One region of the Rhizobium sullae genome, then DNA from elsewhere that is predicted to be linked to it. Evidence: riboswitches for the same ligand, from Rfam matches in the RefSeq annotation. Region 1 holds a riboswitch; the other holds the start of a gene.
What was found. A riboswitch is a leader RNA that binds a small molecule or an ion and turns the genes downstream of it on or off. The one in region 1 is predicted to bind FMN.
Positions count from the first base shown of each region.

Region 1 (7,279 bases):
CACCTGAGCGGTCTTGGCGTCGATGATGACGATCTCGTTGTTTTCCTGCAGCGTCAGGGCGATCTCGTCCTGGCTGTTGAAGGAAACGAATTCGGGCTCCGGGTCCTCGGGGGCGACGGCGGAGAGGCCGGTCAGCGCAATGTGCTTGATCGTACCGCAATCGACCGTACCGTCTTTGACCTGGAAGATCACGAGATCGCCTGCCGGCATCTGCGGGATCTTGCCGTCGTTGACGTCTTCGTCACGCTCGTTTTCGATGGCGATCGTGCCGAGCGTCTTGTCCTTGTTGAGCGCGATCGAATCCGGCTGGCCGCCGAGATCGCAGGTGTTCTCGATCTTCTTGGTGGCAACGTCGACGATTACGAGACGGCCGGAGGGCTTCTGCTTGCTCTCGCCGGTGTTGACGGCGACGAGCGCCTTGCCGGCTGCCGACGTAACGGAGGTCGGTTCTCCGTCCATCATCAGCGCCCCGCCGGCCTTCGGGGCCTTGGCATCAGTGATGTCGACGAAGCCTATCGCGCCGAGCGGGCTGTCGCTGTAAATCAGAGTCTTGCCATCATCGGTGGCGGTGATGATTTCGGCGGAGGTTGTGGAAAGCTTGTCCTTGCCGGCGGGCAGGTTTGCGGCAACCGGGAAGGACGCGATACGATTGAAAACAGGCTCCGCAGCAGCCGGAAAAGCAACGGATGCGAGAAGAGCGGCAGCCAGCGCTGCCTTGCGCGATGAAATGGTCATGAAATCCCCACGTGTCGAATATTCGAAACGTGGGATTTTTGCGGCACGGCGATGACAGACGCATGACAGGTAGTGCGTTTTGCACTGCCTTGTCTATGTTGCCGTTCGCTCGCGGCTGAGTTCGTTGCGCATGATAAAAAGCGAGGCGCAGAGGATCAGTGCGGCGCCGAGCCATAGATAACCTGTGGGCGCATAACCGAAGACGAGCCAGCCCGCAAAGACGTTCAGCGGCAGCTTGAGGTCGTCGAAAGGCTGCACATAGGCAGCGTCGGCCACCGCATAGGCAAGTGTGAGAAAATACTGCGCGAGCACGGTCAGCAGGCCGGCAAACATGAAGAGCCCAACCGTGATATCCATCGGCACCTCGAAGCCAGCCGCCAAGGCAAGCCCGCCATTGATGGGCGTCAGCAGCACCAGCAGCCAGGCCGTTATGGTTTCGGGCCGCTCGATTCCCGTGAGGTTCTTCGTGATCAGCGAGGCTGCGCCCCAAAGCAGCGCCGAAAGCACCGGCAGCAGGGCCGCCCAGGTGAAACTGTCCGACCAGGGCTGCAAGATGATCATCGCGCCCGCAAAGCCGGCGGCCGTTGCCGCCCAGCGCGCCGGGCCGACGCGTTCCCCGAGGAAGAGACGCGCACCGAGGATGATGAAGAACGGCGAGGTCATCACCAGCGCGATCGCCTGCCAGATCGGCACGGAGGCGAGACCAGAGACCCAGGCTTCGACGCCGAGGGCGGCAAAAGCGACGCGCACGATATGGCGCCAGGGATAATTGGTGCGCATCGCCGAGAAGCCGACGCGATAAAGGAACGGCAGCGAGAAGACGAGCGCGAAGGCATATTGCCAAAAGGCGGCGGAAGCGGCCGGGAAGGCAAGCGTCATCGTCAACGATTGCGTGACGACATTGAGGATCGAGAAGGCCACGCCGGCGAGCACCATCCAGGCGGCACCCGCCATGGCACGCGACCTGGAAATGCTGAGGGAAGTCTGATTCATGTCATTCATCCAGAACAAAAGGACCAACACAAATCAGGACGCATGAGCGCAACAACACCGCCGGCAGTTCCCTGCCCTTCGTGCCTGCGATCATTCTCTTTCATCCGGACTGTAACCGTCGGCTCCGGCATCGCACCGGATCTGCTGACCCTTCCGCACTGAGCAAGGAAGGCGCTCGCGGGCTCGGGCAGAGACCCTTACCGCCGGTGGGGACTTTCACCCCGCCCTGAGAACAGAAAAGCCGTAAGTGAAACTTGAGAGCCCTGCAAGATCCTGCAGAAAATCGAAAAGGGTCCGGCTTTCGCCGAACCCTTCCAAACCTGGACTGCCGGTCTCGTTATCCGGCGGCCAAGCAAATCTCATTAGCCGTTGACAGCGTCCTTCAGGCCCTTGCCGGGCGTGAATTTCGGCACGTTGCGAGCCGGAATATTGACTTCAGCGCCCGTGGACGGGTTGCGGCCCTTGGTGGCAGCGCGATGAGAAACGGTGAAGCTGCCGAAGCCGGCGAGACGAATGTCGCCCTTATTCTTCAGTTCACCCTGGACAACGTCGAAAACAGCGTCGACAGCAGAAGCAGCGTCAGCCTTGGTGAGGCCAGCCTTTTCGGCAACTGCGGACACGAGTTCATTCTTGTTCATGTTTCCACCCCTTTCAATGGTTCGAAACGACTCAATCTGTAAGCCAGGCACAGAATAGGTTTCATCAGGCCCGCCGCAACCCAAAAGCCCTGCAAATCAAGGAAAAGCAAGCGGCTCTGTGACGTTTTCACAAAAAAGGCTGGCGTTTTAAGCCAGCCTTTTCCGAGTTTTGCAGCATTTTGACATAAATGTGGCAGACAGCGCTCAATGAGCGATGGCTGCACCTGTCTCATCGAGGCCCTCGACCGTCGCGATGACCGGTGTTTCAACCGTTCCATCCCATTCGATCGGCTCGGGCCTGCGAACCAGCGCATGCTTGATCACCTCGCCCATGCGGGATACCGGGATGATCTCCATGTTGTTCTTCACGTTGTCCGGAATCTCCGCCAGATCCTTGGCGTTTTCTTCCGGGATCAGCACCTTCTTGATGCCGCCGCGAAGCGCCGCGAGCAGCTTTTCCTTCAGACCGCCGATCGGCAGAACGCGGCCGCGAAGGGTGATCTCGCCGGTCATGGCGACATCCTTGTTGACCGGAATGCCGGTCATGATCGAGACGATCGCGGTCGCCATGGCGACACCCGCCGACGGACCATCCTTCGGAGTGGCACCTTCCGGCACGTGCACGTGGATGTCGCTCTTGTCGAAGCGCGGCGGCTCGATGCCGAAATCGACGGCGCGCGAGCGGACATAGGATGCCGCCGCCGAAATCGATTCCTTCATGACTTCCTTCAGGTTGCCGGTGACCGTCATGCGACCCTTGCCCGGCATCATCACGCCTTCGATCGTCAGCAGCTCGCCGCCGACTTCCGTCCAGGCAAGACCGGTGACGACGCCGACCTGATCCTCGCGCTCGGCCTCACCATGGCGGAAGCGAGGAACACCCAGATAGTCATCGATGTTTTCGGCTGTGACGTGAACGGACTTCGCCTTGCCCTTGATGATCTCGGTTACCGCCTTGCGGGCGAGCTTCATCAGCTCGCGTTCGAAGTTACGGACACCGGCCTCGCGGGTGTACTGCTGGCTGATCGCCATCAGGGCGCCGTCGCTGACCGAAAACTCTTCTGGCTGCAGCGCATGCTCCTTAATGGCCTTCGGCAGCAGGTGCCGCTTGGCAATCTCGCGCTTTTCGTCTTCGGTATAGCCGGCGATACGGATGATCTCCATGCGGTCCATCAGGGGCGCAGGAATGTTCAGCGTATTCGCCGTCGTGATGAACATCACGTCCGACAGGTCGTATTCGACTTCCAGGTAGTGATCCATGAAGGTCATGTTCTGGGCCGGGTCGAGCACTTCAAGTAGGGCCGAGGACGGGTCGCCGCGGAAATCCATGCCCATCTTGTCGATCTCGTCGAGCAGAAAGAGCGGGTTGGACTTCTTCGCCTTCTTCATCGACTGGATGACCTTGCCGGGCATCGAGCCGATGTAGGTGCGGCGGTGACCGCGGATTTCGGCTTCGTCGCGCACGCCGCCGAGCGCCATGCGGACATACTCACGGCCGGTCGCCTTGGCGATCGACTGGGCGAGCGAGGTCTTGCCGACGCCCGGAGGACCGACGAGGCACAGGATCGGGCCCTTGAGCTTAGTCGCACGCGCCTGCACGGCGAGATACTCGACGATCCGCTCCTTGACTTTGTCCAGGCCGAAGTGATCGGCCTCGAGGATCTGTTCAGCATGGTTGAGGTCAGACTTGATCTTCGACTTCTTGCCCCACGGAATGCCAAGCAGCCAGTCGAGATAGTTGCGGACGACCGTCGCCTCAGCAGACATCGGGCTCATCTGACGCAGCTTCTTCAGCTCCGCGTCGGCCTTTTCACGGGCTTCCTTGGAAAGCTTGGTCTTGGAGATGCGCTCTTCCAGTTCGGCCATCTCGTCGCGACCCTCTTCGCCGTCGCCGAGCTCCTTCTGGATCGCCTTCATCTGTTCGTTCAGGTAGTATTCGCGCTGGGTCTTTTCCATCTGGCGCTTGACGCGCGAGCGGATGCGCTTTTCGACCTGCAGGACCGAAATCTCGCCTTCCATGAAGCCGAGCGCCTTTTCCAGGCGGGCCTTGACGCTGGTGGTTTCCAGCATCTCCTGCTTCTCGGTGATCTTGATCGACAGGTGCGAGGCGACCGTATCGGCGAGCTTGGAATAATCGTCGATCTGGCTGGCTGCACCCACCACTTCAGGCGAAATCTTCTTGTTGAGCTTCACATAGCTTTCGAACTCCGAAACGACGGAGCGCGAGAGCGCTTCCAGTTCGACCGCATCGTCATGTGGTTCTTCAAGCACATGGCCGAGCGCTTCGTAGAAATCGTCGCGGCTGGTATAGGCATCGATCTCGGCACGGGCGCGGCCTTCGACAAGAACCTTTACGGTGCCGTCAGGTAGCTTCAGGAGTTGCAGAACATTGGCAACCGTGCCGACATTATGAATTGCGGAAGGATCCGGATCATCATCGCTGGCGTTGATCTGGGTGACGAGCATGATCTGCTTGTCGGAACCCATGACCTCTTCAAGCGCACGGATCGACTTTTCCCGTCCGACGAACAGTGGCACGATCATATGGGGGAAGACCACGATGTCGCGCAGGGGCAAAACAGGATAGGCAGTGCTGTTCGCTACAGACGTTTTCTTCGTCATTTTTATTTCCTTTCCATCGTCCCGTTTCCGGGCTCTCTGGCGCGGCCATGCGACCGGCCGGCACTCTCACTTGGGGCTACAAGTGGAGGTTCTGACTAAGCATTTCAAGCCACGCTAACGCCCGCGTTCCCCGGTTGTGACAGCTTTATTACAATAGAACGCAGGTACAATGAAGCGCATAACTGGATCGGTGCTTACCGCTTCCGAACCGCCTAAAGCACAAGGCCGGAAAACCCGCTATGGAATCATTCCATCATCGCCAAGGACGGCACATTCCGCAACGTCAGCAACAGCGTTTTCCCAGTCTTGCCAGCCATTATTAACAGGACCGTGCACGATTTTTCAAATAGAAAGGGGCCTGCCTTCGGCAAGCCCCTAAATCTAACCATACGAGGACCGGCATCAGGCCGAGGCGTTTGCCTTTTCCTCCTGACGGTCCGCATAAATGTAAAGCGGACGGGCAGAGCCGCGCACGACCTCCTCGGAGATGACAACCTCGCGGACACCTTCGAGCGTCGGCAATTCGAACATCGTGTCGAGCAGGATCTTTTCCATGATCGAACGGAGGCCACGGGCGCCGGTCTTGCGGATGATCGCCTTGCGGGCGATTTCGCGAAGCGCGTCTTCGTGGAAGTTCAATTCCACGTCCTCCATCTCGAACAGGCGCTGATACTGCTTGATGAGCGCGTTCTTCGGCTCGGACAGTATCTGGATCAGAGCATCCTCATCGAGGTCTTCGAGCGTTGCGAGAACCGGCAGACGGCCGATGAATTCCGGGATGAGGCCGAACTTGACCAGATCTTCCGGCTCGAGTTCGCGCAGCACTTCGCCGACGCGCCGGTCATCCGGGGCCTTGACGGACGCGCCGAAGCCGATCGAGGTCTTTTCGCCGCGGGCAGAGATGATCTTGTCGAGGCCTGCGAAGGCGCCGCCGCAGATGAACAGTATGTTCGTCGTGTCGACCTGCAGGAATTCCTGCTGGGGATGCTTGCGGCCGCCCTGCGGCGGTACGGAAGCGACCGTGCCTTCCATAATCTTCAGAAGCGCCTGCTGCACGCCTTCGCCTGACACGTCGCGGGTGATCGACGGGTTGTCGGACTTGCGGGAGATTTTGTCGACTTCGTCGATGTAGACGATGCCGCGCTGTGCGCGCTCGACATTGTAGTCCGCAGATTGCAGAAGCTTCAGGATGATGTTTTCGACGTCTTCGCCGACATAGCCGGCTTCCGTCAGCGTCGTTGCATCGGCCATCGTGAAGGGAACGTCGATGATGCGGGCGAGCGTCTGGGCGAGATAGGTCTTGCCGCAGCCGGTCGGGCCGACCAACATGATGTTCGACTTCGCCAGCTCGACTTCGCTGTTCTTGGTGGCGTGCGCCAGGCGCTTGTAATGGTTGTGGACAGCAACCGACAGGATCTTCTTCGCCTGCCGCTGACCGATGACGTATTCATCGAGAACCTTGATGATGTCCTGCGGCGTGGGAACGCCGTCGCGGGACTTGACCATCGAGGATTTGTTTTCCTCGCGGATAATGTCCATGCAAAGCTCGACGCATTCATCGCAGATGAAGACGGTCGGTCCCGCAATCAGTTTCCGGACTTCGTGCTGGCTCTTTCCGCAGAACGAACAATACAGGGTATTCTTGGAGTCGCCGCCGTTGCTGCCGCTGACCTTGCTCATATCACTTTCCTTCCAGCACGCCGCATTTCAAGGTGAAATTGCGGTCCACTCAATGGCCCGCCGGCCTGCTCCCACCGGAGCATCAGCCGGCCAAGGCTTTAAGGGGTAAGAACCGGTACCCAACCAATCATGCCCGGGTTCCGGCGGCAACGAACTCCCCTTCGAATGCCGAATGCTATGTCATAAAAAATCAAACATAGCATTAATAGTTACTATTAGCGCCTTCGCTACCGCATTAAACCCCTTGTTCAATCACAAATGGGATAGAACTGTGGCGGCAAAAACACCATCCCTATTAATTACTAGGCCGTCTCGCCTTCGATTTCGATGCGCGAGGTCAGAACCTTGTCGATCACGCCCCAGATCTGAGCCTCGTCGGCATCCATGAAGTGGTCGCGGTCGAGGGTCCTTTCGACTTCCTCGTAGGTGCGGCCCGTATGCTTCACGTAGACCTCGTTCAGGCGGCGCTTCATCTTCAGGATGTCCTTGGCATGGCGTTCGATGTCGGACGCCTGGCCCTGAAAGCCGCCGGAGGGCTGGTGAACCATGATACGGGCGTTCGGCGTCGCAAAGCGCATGTCCTTGTGGCCGGCCGCCAGAAGCAGTGAACC
Region 1 covers NZ_CP104143.1:2,095,287-2,102,565, forward strand. Annotated here, with positions in the region: gene N2599_RS10675 (esterase-like activity of phytase family protein) at 1-735, opposite strand, end outside; gene N2599_RS10680 (DMT family transporter) at 829-1,728, opposite strand; FMN riboswitch at 1,817-1,966, opposite strand; gene hupB (DNA-binding protein HupB) at 2,091-2,366, opposite strand; gene N2599_RS10690 (hypothetical protein) at 2,363-2,599, opposite strand; gene lon (endopeptidase La) at 2,571-4,988, opposite strand; gene clpX (ATP-dependent Clp protease ATP-binding subunit ClpX) at 5,391-6,668, opposite strand; gene N2599_RS10705 (ATP-dependent Clp protease proteolytic subunit) at 6,971-7,279, opposite strand, start outside.

Region 2 (7,279 bases), on a different replicon from region 1:
CTGCCGAGCGGACGTTACGACGAAGCGCGCGGAAATCGCGAAAGCGCCTATGAAGGTCGCTACGAGATCCGGGGCAATCACATCGAGTATTGTTGAAGTGGACGGCTCCCAACGGCATCGAATGTGCCAGAATGAGTTCGTTGAAAGCTCAATCGAGGGAGACCGTCCGTGGAACAGATTATCCGAATTGGAATGGATACGTCAAAGAACGTTTTCCAATTGCATGGCGTGAATGCCAACGAGCAGCCTGTGCTTCGCAAGAAGCTATCCCGCAGGGAAATGGTGAAGTTCTTCGAGAAGACGCCGCCGACCACTGTTGCGCTTGAGGCGTGCGGCGGTTCGCATCACTGGGCGAGATTGCTAAGCTCGTTCGGGCACGAGGTGAAGCTGATCGCGCCGCAACTGGCAAAACCTTACGTCAAGCGCGGCAAGAACGATGCGGCGGATGCAGAAGCATTGTGCGAGGCGATGAGCCGGCCGACCATGCGCTTCGTGCCGGTGAAGACTGCCGATCAGCAGGCAGCCTTGATGCTGGTCGGAGTGAGGGAAAGGTTGATCCGCAATCGCACCCAGCTTGCCAATACTATCCGCGGCTTTGCGATGGAATTCGGTGTCACCGCCGCCAGGGGCATATGCCGGATCGAACCGTTGCTGGAGCGGATCGCCACCGATCAGTCTATGCCGGAACTGGCACGCGAGCTCTTTGCCATGCAGGGTGAGGAATATCGCGAGCTGCTTGCCGAGATCAAAATCGTCGATGAACAGCTGATGGCCCTGCATCGCGCTGATGAATGCAGCAAACGGCTGGCGGAAATCCCCGGCGTCGGACCGATCGGCGCTTCGCTTCTGATGTTGAAAACCCCGGACCCGACGATGTTTAAATCCGGACGTGATTTTGCCGCCTGGATCGGCCTGACGCCAAAAGATCATTCGACGGCCGGCAAAGTCAGGCTCGGTGTGATCACCCGCGCCGGCGACGAGATGTTGCGAAGTGTGCTGGTGGCGGGTGCAACCGCTGTTCTTCAGCCTATTCGCACAGGTCGGAGTAAAAATGCTTCTCCCTGGCTCCTTGAGCTCCTCAAACGCAAGAAGCCAAAACTGGTCGCGGTGGCACTGGCCAACAAGATCGCCCGGATCGCCTGGAAGCTGATGGTCAGCGGGGAAGCGTACCGGAGACAACCCCAAGATATCCCGCAGGCCGCAGGACTGGCGGCATAACAGATCAGCCCATCACGGTGAGCAGAGAATGACCGCTACTGTGCTGAGCTGATGCGTGAACTTGCAAGAAGGAAGCAGATGGTGTGATCGATCGATCCAAGACGCGTGATGCTCCGTTTGTCCCACTGGCCGTTAAAGGTCGAAGTATTGTTTGGAACTCGCGTCGCGGAAACCATCTTGGCCAGTGGTCATGTGCGGCCACACCCAAAGGCCGCACATATGGAAGCAAGCGATCCGATCAAAATTATCTGCAGAAAACACTTGCAAGTGGGAGCCGTCCACATATGGGACGACACCGGCTTCACGGCCGACGGAACCTTCGTCGACCGAAACACCCTTCACCATGGCGGAATGATTCTGCGGCGCCGCTGAAGACCTGAATAAGCTGAGACAACGAACAGCGCCGACTTTCCCTGTGAATAGCTCGCCGTTCGAAGCGCGACGGAAAACGTCCATCGCGCGCGCTCGGGTACGAGAGTGCGTTCAGCACAGCACCTTCTTCAGGCGCGTGATGGGATGCTCGCCGAAGTCAGACCGGTCAATGCTCGGTTTTGATTTCCACTAAGAACTGACCCGGCCTTGCGGAATATTTCCATCGAGAATTGACCCATGTTTGAACTTTGCCCCCGCACATGAAAGCAGGCGCCACGAGCGCTTAGGAACTAGGCAGCCTTAACGGACACGCTCGCTGCCCTGAAGGCTATGAGGTCTTCAATCGTGATCAGATGAAGACCATGCTGTTCGGCAAAGCGTTCGAGCTCCGGCAGACGTGCCATCGTGCCATCGTCGTTGGCCACCTCGCAAATCACGCCGGACGGGGATAGACCGGCAAGCTTGGCGAGGTCCACCGCTGCTTCGGTGTGGCCAGGGCGGGAAAGGACGCCGTTCGCATGGGCTCGAAGCGGAAAGATATGACCTGGCCGGGCAAAATCGTCGGGGCGAGAACCTTCCCTGACGAGTGCTCGAACGGTCGCGGCCCTGTCGGCGGCGGATATCCCAGTCGTCGTTTCGGGAATGTAGTCCACGGAGACGGTGAAGGCGGTCTTCAGCACCTCGGTGTTGCGTGGCACCATCAAAGGAATATCAAGCTCATCAAGCCTCTCGCCTTCCATCGCAACGCAGACGAGGCCACGAGCTTGATTCATCATGAACGCGATTGCTTGCGGAGTTACGGCTTCCGAAGCGATCACGAGGTCGCCTTCGTTTTCCCGGTCACGGTCATCGACAACAACGACGATCTCGCCCCGCGCAATTGCGGCGATCGCATCGTCGATTTTGGAAATTGCCATCTTCTTGCCTTTCAAGGGTTAGCCGCTGTGAGCGGCGTGCATGGCCTGTCAGAGCCACCATTTTCCCTTGGGCGAACAAGCATACGAAACGCCGCTCTTGAGGCGGCGTCCGCTGCATTGCTCTCTTCCATCCGGACTGTAACCGTCGGCTCCGGCATCTCACCGGATCTGCTGACCCTCCGTATCCACGAAGGCGCTCGCGGGCTCCGAGTTGCCTCGATACCGCCGGTGGGGAATTGCACCCCGCCCTGAGAACGCATGCAACATAGAGGATCGATGCCTTGTTGTGCAAGAGGTCGCCGGCCGCCGACCGAGCGAAAATCCGGTTTTCCCAGTGAACGCACCGTTCCTTATTGTCGAATAAAGCTAGGACATGATCAGGCCGCCATCGACGTTGATCGTCTGGCCGGTGATGTAGGCAGCATCGTCGCTGGCGAGGAAAGTGACGAGACCGGCGACGTCCTCACCTGATCCGGCCCGTTTCATCGGAATGCCTTCGACCCATTGCTTCATGAGTTCCCCAGGGCCATAGTTCCCAAGGAGCTTCCCCCACGCCTGATCGTTATAAGCCCACATATCGGTTTCGATGATGCCCGGGCAGAAGGCGTTGACGGTGATGTTTTCGGTCGCGACTTCCTTGGCAAGGCTTTGGGTGATCCCGACAACGCCCATCTTTGAAGCGGCGTAGTGTGGCGTGTAGATGAAACCGTCGCGCGCTTGGCCGGAGGCGGTGTTGATGATACGGCCACCTCGTCCATGCTTGCGCATGCGCAGAATTGCTTCCTGCGCGCACAAGAAGACGCCCTTGGTGTTAACGGCCATGACCTTGTCCCACTCACCTTCCGTCATGTCTTCGATGCGGGCGATTGTGATGACGCCGGCGTTCTGGATCGACACGTCCACAACGCCGTAAGCGTTCTCTGCTGCGTCGTAGAGAGCCTTCACGCTGGCTTTGTCGGTGACGTCTCCGACGAAGGAGATAGCATTGCCAGCATCGGTTTTGATCTGCTCGGCGACTGCATGGACCGACTCTTCGTTGGCGGAGACGACGAGATTGGCGCCTTCTTTTGCGAAGCGCTTGGCGATCGCAGCGCCGATGCCGCGGCTGCCTCCGGTGATGACCACGGTTTTGTTCTCAAAGCGTTTCATTCTTTCTTCCTTCCACGTGCCAGACGATCTCGGGCGTCGACCGCAGAGCCGGCGACCCCCTTGCGTCATGCCGCCATCAAGCGGCTGCAGAAATGATCTCGGCGAACTCTGCCGCCTTCAGCGATGCGCCTCCGACCAAGGCTCCATCCACATTTGCCGCGCGGAAGATGGCGGCTGCATTCGAAGCCTTCACCGAACCACCGTAAAGGATCCTCACGAGGCGCCCATCATCGCCCAGTCGCTCTTCAAGCATCTGTCTTATCGAGGAATGCACTTCCTCGATCTCCTCAATGGTCGGAACCAAGCCGGTTCCAATGGCCCAGACCGGTTCATATGCGATCGCCATGTTCGAGCTGGCGGCGCTCGCGGGCATTGAGCCTCGCAGCTGTCCACCCACGACATCGATCGCCTTTCCATCATCGCGTTCATCGCGGGTCTCGCCGATGCAAATGATCGTGGTCAGTCCGGCCTTGTGAGCCGCGACGGCCTTGCTGGCGACTATCGCATCTGTTTCGTTGTGGGACGCGCGGCGTTCGGAATGGCCGAGAATTACGAAGCGTGCCCCCGCGTCGACGAGCATGCCCGCGGAGATGTCTCCGGTGCGGGCGCCGGACGCCTCGGGGTGGCAGTCCTGAGCGCCGACGATAACGGTCGAATCCTTCGAGCGCTTCGCGGCGTTCTCGATCAGCGTGAAGGGCGGGCAGACGACGATGTCGCACGCCGCCTTGCCCGTGAGCCCCTTCAGCGCCTCGATCTCAGCCAGGGAGGAAGCGAGACCGTTCATTTTCCAGTTGCCGGCAATCAACTTTCGCATCGCATCACCAGCAGCAGAAACCGCCGTCGACAAGCAGATCGACGCCGGTTACGAAGCTTGCCGCATTCGACAGCAGGAACACCGCCGGACCGACCATTTCGTCGACCGTTGCCATGCGCTGCATTGGCGTCTGCTCTTCGAAGAGCTTGGTCTGATGAACCATCTCCGGACGCGTGTTCATGGGCGTTGCCGTGTATCCGGGCGAGATCGTGTTGACACGGATGCCGCGACCGACCCATTCCATCGCCATGGACTTAGACATGTGGATCACGCCGGCCTTGGAGGCGTTATAGTGCGCCTGGCTCAGTCCCCGGTTTACGATCACGCCGGACATGGAAGCGATGTTGACGATGGACCCGCCTCCGTTCTTCAACATGGCGCGCGCCTCGGCCTGACAAGAAAGGAAGACGCCTTTCAGGTTGATGTCCATCAACGTCTGGTACTGATCCTCTTCCATCTCTTCCGCGGGATTGGCGTTGGCGATACCGGCGGCGTTGACGGCAAGCGTCAGTGCGCCGAGTGCGGCCTCGGTGCGGGCTACCGCCTCGCCGAGGGACGACTTGCTCGTGACATCAGCTGCGATCTGGATAGCGCGGCGGCCGGCGCCCTGAATGTGTCTAGCCGTGTTGGCCAATCCGTCGTCAGTCCGGCGGTCAAGCAGCGCGACGTCAGCGCCGCACTGCGCGAGACCTATGGCGATGCGCTGCCCAATCCCGCTTCCAGCTCCGGTCACGATGGCAACCTGGCCGCTGAGATCGAAAAGCTTCGGGGCGTTCAGAGTGATGTCGGACACCGCTCTTCCTTTCTTCTGTTTAGATTGTAGCTAGCTCCATGACCGAGACGTCGTTTGCCTCGTCACGATCGAGAATGCCTGCCTGCTTGCCCTGGGCAAGCACGAGGATGCGGTTTGAGACGCCGAGAACTTCCTCGAGGTCAGAGCTTACGACGATGACCGCCACGCCCTGTTTTGCGAGATTGACGATGATGTCGTAGATGCCCGCCCGGGCGCCGACGTCGATGCCTCTGGTGGGTTCGTCGAGTACAACGACCTTCGGATCGCGCATGAGCCACTTCGCGATGACTACCTTCTGCTGATTGCCGCCGGACAGGTCTGAAGCATACTGCTCGGCACGACCCTTTACGCCGAACTTGACAACCGCCCTCTCCGCGAACGAACGCTTGACGCGCGGCGTAATCCAACCCCCACCCAGCTTGTCAAGGTTGGCGTAGATAATGTTCTCGCCGATCCGGTGCCCGACGACCAGACCCTGATCCTTGCGGTCTTCCGGAACCATTACGATTCCCTTGGCGATCGCGTCAGCAGGATCGCGTAGCCTGAGTTCTTCGCCTTCCAGCTTGATCGAGCCTGCACTGATCGGATCCGCTCCCGAAATCGCACGGACAAGTTCCGTGCGTCCGGCGCCGACTAGTCCGGCAATTCCAAGGATTTCGCCTGCCTTCACGTCGAAGGTGACGTCGCGGAACGAATTGTCCGGAGAACTCAGCCCGAACACCTGAAGTACCGGGCGCTCAGTCGGAACAGGCAGAGCCGGGAACAGGCGGTCGAGCGAGCGTCCGACCATGCTCTCGACAATCGTTCGCACGGGCGTCGCGCTGTCGGCGAATTCCTGCACACGCTCCCCGTCCCGAAGCACGACGATCCGGTCAGTGATCTGCTTAATCTCCTCCATGCGGTGGGAGATGTAGATGATGCCAACGCCTTCCGACCGAAGCTTCCGAACCTGTTCGAAGAGAGCTTCCGTCTCCGCGCCACCGAGGGCCGCGGTCGGCTCGTCAAGGATTAGGAGCTTTGCATTGAGAGCCAGCGCTTTCGCGATCTCGATGAGCTGTTGATTTGCGGTCGAAAGGCCGGCGACCCTCCGCGTTGCCGGTATGTGAAGGTTCAGGCGCGCGAGCTGCTCCTGAGCGCGGCGGACCATCTGGGCGCGGTCGACAATGCCGTTCGTCATGGGCCAGCGTCCGATGAAGACGTTCTCTGCGATGGAGAGCTGCGGCAGGAGTTGCAGTTCCTGGTGGATCAGGACGACGCCGTTGTCGATCGCCTCCCTTGGGGTGGCCGGGGCATAAGTCTGCCCCAGCCATGTCATGGATCCTTCGGATGGCGTGCGTGACCCGGCGATGATGCCGGAGAGCGTTGACTTGCCCGCTCCATTCTCACCAAGAAGTGCAACCACTTCGCCCGGATAGACGTCCAAGCTGACATTCTTCAGAACCTGGAGCGGTCCATATCGCTTCGATATGCCCCTCAGGGAAAGAACCGGATCAGTCACGGCGCACCTCCTCAAGATCTCGACTTTGTTACGGATGGCTCGCGATGAAGCCTGTGACGTTTTCCTTGGTCGTCAGCGTGGCGTCCATGAGCTGCACCGGAGGTATCTTCTCTCCGGCGACGAGCTTGGCGGCATTTTCCACCGCATCGCGGCCCATCTTCTGCGTCTGCTGCGTCGCAGTCACGTCGAAGACACCCTTGCTCAGCGCTTCGAGGGCTGCTGTGTCACCGTCGAAACCCCCAACCACGATCTTCTGGGAGGGATTGGCGACCTTGATTGCCTGCGCGGCGCCAAGCGCCAACGCGTCGGCCTGTGCGAACACGATCGAGACGTCGGGATTTGCCTGCAGCATGTTCTGCATGATCTGGAATCCTTCGTCTTGGCTCCAGATGTTCGAGTACTGCTCGGCGACAACCGTCACGTCCGGATTGGCCTTAAGGGATTCAGCGCATCCCTTGGAGCGGTCGACTTCGGGCGTCGTGCCCTTCTGACCATGGATGATGACCATTTTGCCCTTG
Region 2 covers NZ_CP104144.1:2,292,165-2,299,443, forward strand. Annotated here, with positions in the region: partial or broken gene N2599_RS37990 (Atu4866 domain-containing protein) at 1-90, shown strand, start outside; gene N2599_RS31810 (IS110 family RNA-guided transposase) at 169-1,218, shown strand; partial or broken gene N2599_RS31815 (Atu4866 domain-containing protein) at 1,498-1,590, shown strand; gene ribB (3,4-dihydroxy-2-butanone-4-phosphate synthase) at 1,881-2,507, opposite strand; FMN riboswitch at 2,623-2,767, opposite strand; gene N2599_RS31825 (glucose 1-dehydrogenase) at 2,874-3,656, opposite strand; gene tpiA (triose-phosphate isomerase) at 3,733-4,470, opposite strand; gene N2599_RS31835 (SDR family oxidoreductase) at 4,475-5,263, opposite strand; gene N2599_RS31840 (sugar ABC transporter ATP-binding protein) at 5,283-6,761, opposite strand; gene N2599_RS31845 (sugar ABC transporter substrate-binding protein) at 6,790-7,279, opposite strand, start outside.
Region 2: another riboswitch for FMN. It lies ahead of ribB (3,4-dihydroxy-2-butanone-4-phosphate synthase); the one in region 1 lies ahead of N2599_RS10680 (DMT family transporter).